Regions from separate parts of the Streptomyces sp. CA-243310 genome, predicted to be linked through region 1. Evidence: riboswitches for the same ligand, from Rfam matches in the RefSeq annotation. Region 1 holds a riboswitch; the other holds the start of a gene.
The links. A riboswitch is a leader RNA that binds a small molecule or an ion and turns the genes downstream of it on or off. The one in region 1 is predicted to bind cobalamin.

Region 1 (5,332 bases):
GCTGAGCAATGTTGCCGAACCACTCGCCAGAACCTGCCGAACATCCGACATCAGGGCGTGAATCGGGCCCGGAGGGTTCTGTCGCTGCCGCCTGTTCCGGCGGGCCGCAGGACGACTCTCTCAGCGACACCCAGTGCCATCAATGAGGGACGTCTGCCAAGTTCTGCGAATCTTTTCGCGCCGGATTGCCAAGTCTGCGAAGACTTCGAGGCTCGGATGTACACGTAGGGTGAGTCAGGTCCCGGAGACGAGGGAGACGACGCGGTGAGCAAGACGTACGCGGGCGCGCGGCTGCGGCGGCTGCGCGAGGAGCGCCGGATGAGCCAGGCGGATCTGGCTCGGGTCCTCGCCATTTCGCCCAGCTACCTGAACCAGATGGAGCACGACTCCCGCCCGCTGACGGTGCCCGTCCTGCTGCGGCTGACCGAGGCCTTCGGGGTCGACCCGGGCTTCTTCTCGGAGCGGGACGCGAGCCGCCTGGTCGCGGACCTGCGCGAGGCGCTGGCCGGCGAGGTCGCCGAGGCCCGGGTGTCCGCCTCGGACCTGGCCGAGCTGGCGTCCCGGATGCCCGCCGTCGCCCAGGTGCTCCTCGACCTCGGGCGGCGCAGCCAACTCCTCGCCGAACGGCTGGCCGGCGCCGATGACGACCGGGAAGGGCCGCCGGGAGCCGGTGGCCCGCGCTCTCCGCACGAGGAGATCCGGGAGTTCTTCTACCGCCGCCAGAACTACCTCCACGACATCGATCTCGCCGCCGAGGATTTGGCTCGCACCCTTCGCATCCGGCCCGGGGAGGTCGTCCGGGTACTGTCGACGCGCCTGGCCGACCACCACGGCGTGCGGGTGGCCACGGACTCGGAGAAACTCCACCACTACGACGACTCCGCCCGCGTGCTGCACATGTCAGCGGGGCTGAGGCCGGGGCAGCAGGCGTTCCGAATGGCCACCCAGCTCGCGCTGCTGGAGCACGCCGACGAACTGGACCGGCTGGCCGCGGAGGACTTCGCGGCCGGCTCCACGGCGCACGGGCTGGCCCGGATCGGCATCGCCAACTACTTCGCCGCCGCGCTGATCCTCCCGTACCAGGCGTTCCACACGGCCGCCGAGGAGTTCCGCTACGACATCGAGCGGCTCACCGACCGGTTCGGCCTGGGCTACGAGACGGTCTGCCACCGGCTCAGCACCCTCCAACGCCCCAGGCTGCGTGGGGTTCCCTTCTCGTTCGTCCGGGTGGACCGGGCGGGCAACATGTCCAAGCGGCAGTCCGCGACCGGATTCCACTTCTCCCGTGCCGGCGGCACCTGCCCACTCTGGAACGTGTACGAGGCCTTCACCGCTCCCGGCCGCATCCACGTCCAGGTCGCCGCCATGCCCGACGGGCAGCGGTACTTGTGGACCGCCCGCGCCGTCACCCGCCACCGCGGCGGTTGGGGCCAGCCCGGCAAGACCTTCGCCATCGGCCTGGGCTGCGAGATCCGGCACGCCTCCCGGCTCGTCTACTCCGACGGGCTCGACCTGGACAACACCGCGGCCGCCACCCCCATCGGCATGGGCTGCCGCCTCTGCGAACGCCTCGACTGCCCCCAGCGGGCCGTCCCGCCGCTCGGGCGCCCGCTGGCCGTGGACGAGAACACCAGCACCTTCATCCCCTACCAGGTCGCTGATCGCCCGAAGTAGGACCGTTCGGGGGACAGGCGGGACCGCCTGAGCGCCGATGCCGGTGGCCGCGGGCAGGAGCGAAACGATCCGCATTTCTCGACCGTCGGCCCCGGTCCGCGGGCTCTTTCGCACGTCCGCGCCGCAGCAGGGGGTGGACTTACTAGGACGTCCAACTATATGTTCGTGGAAAGCCCGCGGTGCAGGGAAGCCGGTGTGAATCCGGCGCGGTCCCGCCACTGTGACTGGGAAGTGCGCTCTTCAGCAGGTCAGGCCACTGACGGAATCCATCCGTCGGGAAGGTCGAAGAGCGTGCGTTGATCCAGGAGTCAGGATACCGGCCGTGGGGTGTTCCGTGTTGTCCACGAGGATGGAGCAGACACGCATGGCACCGGTACGTGACCACGGCCCAGGTGATCCGGCGGAGTACCCGAACAGCGCGGCCCTGTCCCCGCGTTCGTGACTCGACGAGGGCGCCCCACCCTCCCCTGTCCCGCGGTCGATCCCGCGGTGCGCACCTCGATCGGTGCCGTACCGCGACTGCGCCGCGCCTTCCTCGGATCCTCACCTGACGAGAGCAGGCTTCGATGGTCCGCGAGCTCACCCACTTCATCGGCGGAAAGCACACCACCGGCACGTCCGGGCTCTTCGCCGACGTGTACGACCCCAACACCGGAGCGGTCCAGGCCAGGGTCCCCCTGGCCGGCCGCGCCGACACCGAGGCGGCGATCGCCAACGCCGAGGAGGCCCAGCAGGAGTGGGGCCAGTGGAACCCACAGCGCCGTGCCCGCGTCATGTTGCGCTTCCTTCAGCTCGTCGAAGGTGAACGTGACGCGCTGGCCCGGCTGTTGTCGTCCGAGCACGGCAAGACGGTCGCCGACGCCCACGGTGACCTCCAGCGCGGACTGGAGGTGGTCGAGTTCGCCGCCGGCATCCCGCACCTCCTCAAGGGCGAGTTCACCGACAACGCCGGCACCGGCATCGACGTACATTCCCTGCGCGCTCCGCTGGGCGTGGTCGCCGGCATCACCCCCTTCAACTTCCCCGCGATGATCCCGCTGTGGCAGGCGGCCCCTGCCCTGGCCTGCGGGAACGCCTTCATCCTCAAGCCCTCCGAACGGGACCCCTCCGTCCCGCTGCGGCTCGCCGAACTGTTCCTGGAGGCGGGCCTGCCGCCCGGCGTCCTCAACGTGGTCAACGGCGGCAAGGAAGCCGTCGACACCCTGCTGGAGGACCCGCGCGTCCAAGCCCTCGGCTTCGTCGGCTCCACCCCGATCGCCGCGCACATCTACGCCACCGCCGCCGCCCACGGCAAGCGCGCCCAGTGCTTCGGCGGCGCCAAGAACCACATGATCGTGATGCCGGACGCCGACCTCGACCAGGCCGTGGAGGCACTGATCGGGGCGGGCTACGGCTCGGCCGGCGAGCGCTGCATGGCCATCGCCGTCGCCGTCCCCGTGGGGGAGGAGACCGCGAACGCGCTGGTCGCCAAGTTGAAGGAGCGGATCGCCACCCTGCGCATCGGCACCTCCGACGACCCGGACGCCGACTTCGGCCCCCTGGTCAGCCAGGACGCCCTCGACCGCGTCCGGCGCTACGTGGACATCGGCGTCAACGAAGGCGCCGAACTCGCCGTCGACGGAAGGGGTTTCAAGCTCCCCGGGCACGAGAACGGCTACTTCACCGGAGCCACCCTCTTCGACCGCGTCACCCCGAAGATGCGGATCTACCGCGAAGAGATCTTCGGCCCGGTGCTGTCCGTCGTACGGGCCGCCGACTACGAGGAGGCCCTGCGCCTGCCCACCGAGCACCCCTACGGCAACGGCGTCGCCATCTTCACCCGCGACGGGGACACCGCCCGCGACTTCACCCGACGGGTGGGCGCCGGCATGGTCGGCGTCAACGTGCCCATCCCCGTCCCCGTGGCGTACCACACCTTCGGCGGCTGGAAGCGCTCGGGCTTCGGAGACCTCAACCAGCACGGCCCCGACTCCATCCGCTTCCACACCCGCACCAAGACCGTCACCTCGCGCTGGCCCTCCGGGGCCAAGGAGGGCGCGAGCTTCACCATCCCGACGATGGGATGAGCGCCATGACCACCCTCACCGAGGACCAGCTCGCCCTCGCCGAGGTCACCCTCGACTTCGCCCAGGAGCACCTCGCGCCGCACGCCGTCGCATGGGACCGCGACAAGCACTTCCCCGTCGAGGTGATCCGGCGGGCCGCTGCCCTCGGGCTCGGCGGGATCTACGCACGCGAGGAGCACGGCGGCAGCGGCCTCAGCCGCAGCGACGGCGTCCTGATCCTGGAGACCCTCGCCACCGGCTGCCCCTCCATCGCCGGATACCTGTCCATCCACAACATGGTCGCCTGGATGATCGACCGCTTCGGGGACGACGGACAGCGCCGGCGCCGGCTGCCCGGCCTGTGCACGGCCGACACGCTGGGCAGCTACTGCCTGACCGAGCCGGGAGCCGGCTCCGACGCCGGCGCCCTGCGCACCCGCGCCGAGCGGGACGGGGACCACTACGTCCTGACCGGCGTCAAGCAGTTCATCTCCGGCGCCGGCGCCGCGGGCGTGTACATCGTCATGGCCCGGACCGGCGAGGCGGGCCCCCGGGGCATCTCGGCGTTCGTCGTCGAACGGGACGACCCGCGGGTCTCCTTCGGTGCCAACGAGGCGAAGATGGGCTGGAACGCCCAGCCCACCCGGCAGGTGATCCTCGACGGGGTGCGGCTGCCCGCCGACCGGCGGCTCGGCGCGGAGGGTGACGGCTTCCGCATCGCCATGAACGGCCTCAACGGCGGCCGCCTCGGCATCGCCGCCTGCTCCCTGGGCGGCGCCCAGAGCGCCCTGGACCGCAGCCTGTCCTACCTCGCCAACCGGGAAGCCTTCGGTACCCGGCTGCTGGACGCCCAGGCGCTGCAGTTCCGGCTCGCGGACATGGCCACCGAGCTGGCCGCCGCCCGCGCCCTGCTCCGTACGGCCGCCGAGGCCCTCGATGCCGGTGATCCGAAGGCGGCGGAACTGTGTGCGATGGCCAAGCGGTTCGCCACCGACACGGGCTTCGCCGTCGCCAACGAGGCGCTCCAGCTCCACGGCGGTTACGGCTACCTGAGTGAATACGGCATCGAGAAGATCGTCCGCGATCTCCGTGTGCACCAGATCCTGGAAGGGACCAACGAGATCATGCGCGTCATCGTCGCCCGCGGCCTGACGGAGGCCCTGCGATGAGCGAGGAAGAGGTCCTCGTCCACAGCGAGGGACGTGCCGGTCACCTGGTCCTCAACCGTCCCAGGGCCCTCAACGCGCTCAACCACGCCATGGTGCTGCGGATCGAGGAGGCCCTGACCGACTGGCGCGATGACCCCACCGTGGAAACGGTCGTGATCTCCGGAGCGGGGGAGCGGGGACTCTGCGCGGGCGGCGACATCCGCGCCATCTACGAGGACGCCCGCACCGGCGGCACCGCCTCGGCGGACTTCTGGCGCGACGAGTACCGGCTCAATGCCCTGATCGCCCGCTACCCGAAGCCCTATGTGGCCCTCATGGACGGCATCGTCATGGGGGGCGGCGTCGGCATCTCGGCCCACGGCTCGGTCCGAATCGTCACCGAACGCTCCCGGGTCGCGATGCCGGAGACCGGCATCGGTTTCGTCCCCGACGTCGGCGGCACCT
Region 2 (5,332 bases), on a different contig from region 1:
GATCATGTGCTGCTCGGACGGGGTCAGCTTCGCGAGGTCCGCGACGTCCGAGTGGAGGTCGACCTCCTCGACCGTCCACGTGTTCTTGATCGCGTCGCGGTAGCGCTCGTAGAAGTCCGGGTAGCGCATCGGGCGGAGCGTGAGCTCGAAGCCCGGGTCCAGGAGGTTCTTGTTCTCGTTGGAGCTCATTACTGGCAGGCCTCGCAGGACTCGGGGTTCTCAAGGGAGCAGGCCAGCGCGTCGGCGTCGACGGCCTGCGGAAGCGGGGTGGCCGCCGCCGGGACGGCGGAGCCGGACGCCGCGCGGGCGATCTTCGTCGCCGGGCGCGAGCGCAGGTAGTACGTGGTCTTCAGGCCCTGCTTCCAGGCGTACGAGTACATCGAGGACAGCTTCCCGATGGTCGGCGTCTCCAGGAACAGGTTCAGCGACTGCGACTGGTCGAGGAACGGCGTACGGGCCGCCGCCATGTCGATCAGGCCGCGCTGCGGGATCTCCCACGCCGTGCGGTACAGCTCGCGCACCTCGGCCGGGATCCAACCGAAGCCCTGCACCGACCCGCTGGCCTCGCGCAGCGCCTCGCGGGACTGGGCGTCCCACACGCCGAGCCGCTTCAGCTCGGCCACCAGGTAGGCGTTCACCTGGAGGAACTCACCGCTGAGCGTCTCGCGCTTGAAGAGGTTGGAGACCTGGGGCTCGATGCACTCGTACACACCGGCGATCGACGCGATCGTCGCGGTCGGGGCGATGGCGAGGAGCAGCGAGTTGCGCATGCCGGAGGTCGCGACCCGGGCGCGCAGCGCCTCCCAGCGCTCCGGCCAGTTCAGCTCGGTGTCGTAGTGGTCCGGGTGCAGGACGCCGCGGGCGGTACGGGTCTGCTCCCAGGCGGGGAGCGGGCCGTTGCGCTCGGCGAGGTCGCAGGAGGCCTCGTACGCGGCCAGCATGATCCGCTCGGAGAGCTTCGTGGACAGCGCCCGCGCCTCGGGGGAGTCGAAGGGCAGCCGCAGCTGGAAGAAGACGTCCTGGAGGCCCATCGCGCCCAGACCCACCGGACGCCAGCGGGCGTTGGAACGGCCGGCCTGCTCGGTCGGGTAGAAGTTGATGTCCACCACGCGGTCGAGGAAGGTCACGGCGGTGCGGACGGTCGCGTCCAGCCGCTCCCAGTCGATGTCGCCGTCGACCACGAACGCGCCGAGGTTGACCGAACCGAGGTTGCAGACGGCCGTCTCGCCGTCGTTGGTGACCTCGATGATCTCGGTGCACAGGTTCGAGGAGTGGACGACGGTGCCCGGCTCCGCGGTCTGGTTCGCCGTGCGGTTGGAGGCGTCCTTGAACGTCATCCAGCCCTGGCCGGTCTGCGCGAGGGTGCGCATCATCCGGCCGTACAGCTCCCGGGCGGGCATGGTCTTGCGGGCCAGGCCGGCCGCCTCGGCCTTGCGGTAGGCGGCGTCGAAATCGTCGCCCCACAGGTCCACCAGCTCGGGGACCTCGGCCGGGGAGAACAGCGACCAGTCGGAGTCGGCGTTGACCCGGCGCATGAACTCGTCCGGCACCCAGTGGGCCAGGTTCAGGTTGTGCGTGCGGCGCTGGTCCTCGCCGGTGTTGTCGCGCAGCTCCAGGAACTCCTCGATGTCCGCGTGCCAGGTCTCCAGGTAGACGGCGGCGGCGCCCTTGCGCCGGCCGCCCTGGTTCACGGCCGCGACGGAGGCGTCGAGGGTCTTCAGGAACGGCACGATGCCGTTGGAGTGGCCGTTGGTGCCGCGGATCAGCGAACCGCGGGCGCGGATGCGGGAGTACGACAGGCCGATGCCGCCGGCGTGCTTCGACAGGCGGGCGACCTGGTGGTAGCGGTCGTAGATCGAGTCGAGCTCGTCCAGCGGGGAGTCCAGCAGGTAGCAGGAGGACATCTGCGGGTGCCGGGTGCCGGAGTTGAAGAGGGTGGGGGAGGACGGCAGGTAGTCGAGGCGGCTCATCAGCCGGTACAGCGAGGCCACTTCCTCGACGGCCTGGACCGTCTCGTTCTCCGCGAGACCACAGGCCACGCGCAGCATGAAGTACTGGGGGGTCTCGATGACCTGGCGGGTGATCGGGTGGCGCAGCAGGTAGCGGCTGTGCAGGGTGCGCAGGCCGAAGAACCCGAAGCGGTCGTCGGCGCCCTCGGCGAGCGCGTGCTCGACCAGCGCGTTCAGCCTGCTCGCGTGGGTCGCCACGAACTCGGCCGTGCGGTCGGCGATCAGGCCCTCGCGGTGGCCGACCTCGACGGAGGCGGAGAACGAGGTGGACCCCTGGCCCGCGGCCTCGTCGCGGACGGCGAGCGTCAGCAGGCGCGCGGCCAACCGGGAGTACGCGGGGTCCTCGGAGATCAGACCCGCGGCGGCCTCGGTGGCCAGCCCGCGCAGTTCGGCCTCGTCGGCGGCGGAGCTGCGACCGCGCAGGGCGGCGGCGGCGACGCGGCCGGGGTCGGTGTCGGGAAGGTCGGCCGTCAGCTCGGTCAGGGTGCGCAGCAGCGCGGCCCCGGGTCCCCCGGACGTGATCGCGGTCTCGATCGCGGACTCGGACGGAACGGACTCTGCGCGCGGTGCGGAGGGCGCGATGGTCACGGGGGGAGCTCTCCCTTGCTCGGCTCCGGGAACACCGACGGCGCGGGCGCGAGCGGGCGCATGCGGACCGCGCACGCTCCGGCCCGGACAGGGCGGGCGGTACGTGCACCGCATGGCGTCCACCGGCCCAACCGCGAGGCCCGGACGTGTCTGCACCCGGTTCGGTCGAGCCGGGCGCGCTGTCGACAGGTCCTCGGACTTGTAGTTGCACGAATGGGTGCACTTCACACCGTTGCGGGACAGTTCCGGATTCGCACCGGATTCCCCTGCGACGACAGCGAGCACGAGCATACATGTGGGGGCGGGTGGATGCGTGACCCCCCACATGTTGTGTCGGCGTGGTTACAGCTCCAGACGGTAGGTCAGGAGGGTGAGGCCCGGGATCGGGGCCCAGTCTCGTTCTGGTGTTCGGGTGAAGCCGAGGCGCTCGTAGATCCTGTGCGCCCCCGCCATCGACCTCTGGGTCGACAACACCAGGTGCGTCACACCCTCCAGGGCCCTCGCCCGGGCCATGCACGCCCGCACCAGGGCCTCGCCCGCGCCGCGTCCGCGCGCCTCGCCGGCGACGGCCAACATCCGGAACTCCGCCTCGCCCGGGCCGGCGATGTCGGCCAGCGGGCTCGTGTTCGAGGCGAACGTCACTCCGCCGAGGACCGTGCCGTCGTGGTCCGCGACGAGCACCTCCCCGGAGGCGGCCCGGCCGGCCACGTCGCGCAGCACGTTCAGGTACGCGGCGTCCTCGTTGAAGTCCAGCAGCCCGTCGTCCAGGTAGGCCTGCGCGGTGATGTCGCCGAGCTCTTCGAATTCGGCGACCGATGCCGCCCTGATCACGATGTCCATGCCGTCGAGTGTGTCGGACGGGCGGGCGAGGGGTCGCACGTGTCCACGGACGGGGAGGCGAAGGGGGCGCGCCCCCTTCGCGGACGGGCACGCGAAAGGGCCGCCGGGTTCCCGGGGGAACGCGGCGGCCCTTCGAGGGCCCCGGACGGGGTCAGCAGCAGCGGAAGCCCTCGCGCGGGTCGGCTTCGCGGGCGTCGGTGCGGGCCCGCTCGAAGGCGCGCCGGGTCATGACCTCGGCGTCGGCGTCGTGCGCGCGGGCGTGCGCGACGTACCGGTCGTACGCGGCCTCGCCCGAGAACTCGCGGACGTAGAACCGGGTCTTCGCCCACGCCCCGCGCACGGCCGTCAGGCCGCTCACGCGACCGGTTCCCGGGTCTTGCCGCCGCCGGAGTCGAGGCCCGCCGCGGCGAGTTCCGCCCGTTCCTCGGGGGTGGCGATCAGGCCGGCCGGGGCGACGATCCTCGACTCGGTCCACGGGGTCTCGGTGAGGGTGACCGTCTCCGGCTTGCGGACGGCCTTGACGCAGGTGCGGGCCGCGTCCAGCAGCACGATGATGATCAGGACCGCGAACAGCACCGACAGGACGCCGTCCACCGTGGCGTTGGTGACCACGGTGTGCATCTCGCCCATGTTCTTGGCGGGCTTGAGCACCTTCCCGGCCTCGATGCCGTCCTGGTACAGGTCCCGCTGCGCGAAGAACCCGATCTTCGGGTTGTCGGAGAAGATCTTCTGGTAGCTGGCGGTGAGGGTGACCGCCACGTCCCAGGCCAGGGGGACGCCCGTCACCCAGGCCCACTTCAGTCGGCCCGACTTGATCAACAGTGTGGTGCAGACGGCCAGGGCCACCGCCGCGAGGAGCTGGTTCGCGATGCCGAACAGCGGGAAGAGCTGGTTGATGCCGCCCAGCGGGTCGCTGACGCCGACCCACAGGAAGTAGCCCCAGCCACCGACGACGACCGCACTCGCGATCCACACGCCCGGCTTCCAGCTGACGTCCTTGAAGGACTTGTGCACGTTGCCGAGGGTGTCCTGGAGCATGAACCGGCCGACCCGGGTGCCCGCGTCGACGGTGGTCAGGATGAACAGCGCCTCGAACATGATGGCGAAGTGGTACCAGAAGGCCTTCATCCCGGCGCCGCCGATGACCGACGAGAAGATCTCCGACATTCCGAGTGCGAAGGTCGGCGCGCCGCCCGTCCGCGACAGCAGGCTGGTCTCCTCCACGTCCTTCGCCGCCTGGGCGAGGGCCTCCGGCGAGATGGCGAAGCCGAAGTTCGTCACCGCCTGCGAGGCGGTCTCGACGGTGGTGCCGACCACGCCGGCGGGGGAGTTGACCGCGAAGAACAGTCCGGGCTCGATGATGCACGCCGCGATCACCGCCATGACGGCGACGAAGGACTCGGTGAGCATCGCGCCGTAGCCGATGACCTGGACCTGGGTCTCCTTCTGGATCATCTTCGGGGTGGTGCCCGAGGAGACCAGGGAGTGGAAGCCCGACAGCGCGCCGCAGGCGATGGTGATGAACACGAAGGGGAACATGGAACCGGCGAAGACCGGTCCGTCGCCGCGTGAGGCGAACTCGGTCACCGCGGGCATCTTCAGCATCGGCATGGCGATGACCACGCCCACCGCGAGCAGCGCGATGGTACCGACCTTCATGAAGGTGGAGAGGTAGTCGCGGGGCGCGAGCAGCATCCACACCGGCAGCACCGACGCCACGAAGCCGTACGCGACCATCCAGATGACGAGGGTCTGCTTGTCGAGCGTGAAGAACTCGGCGAGCGAGGAGTCCGCGACCCAGCCGCCCGAGACGATGGCGAGCAGCAGCAGGGCGACGCCGATCAGGGAGACCTCGGTGACGCGCCCGGGGCGCAGCACGCGCAGGTAGAAGCCCA

Region 2: another riboswitch for cobalamin. It lies ahead of ACQEVM_RS06690 (ribonucleoside-diphosphate reductase subunit alpha); the one in region 1 lies ahead of ACQEVM_RS17985 (CoA-acylating methylmalonate-semialdehyde dehydrogenase).

The regions. Positions count from the first base shown of each region.
Region 1 is NZ_JBNJMF010000002.1:103,256-108,587, reverse strand. Features, by position in the region: gene ACQEVM_RS17990 (short-chain fatty acyl-CoA regulator family protein) at 265-1,674, shown strand; cobalamin riboswitch at 1,835-2,013, shown strand; gene ACQEVM_RS17985 (CoA-acylating methylmalonate-semialdehyde dehydrogenase) at 2,241-3,740, shown strand; gene ACQEVM_RS17980 (acyl-CoA dehydrogenase family protein) at 3,737-4,888, shown strand; gene ACQEVM_RS17975 (enoyl-CoA hydratase/isomerase family protein) at 4,885-5,332, shown strand, end outside.
Region 2 is NZ_JBNJMF010000001.1:1,400,044-1,405,375, forward strand. Features, by position in the region: gene ACQEVM_RS06685 (ribonucleotide-diphosphate reductase subunit beta) at 1-189, opposite strand, end outside; gene ACQEVM_RS06690 (ribonucleoside-diphosphate reductase subunit alpha) at 189-2,597, opposite strand; cobalamin riboswitch at 2,765-2,888, opposite strand; gene ACQEVM_RS06695 (GNAT family N-acetyltransferase) at 2,940-3,437, opposite strand; gene ACQEVM_RS06700 (YbdD/YjiX family protein) at 3,589-3,786, opposite strand; gene ACQEVM_RS06705 (carbon starvation CstA family protein) at 3,792-5,332, opposite strand, start outside.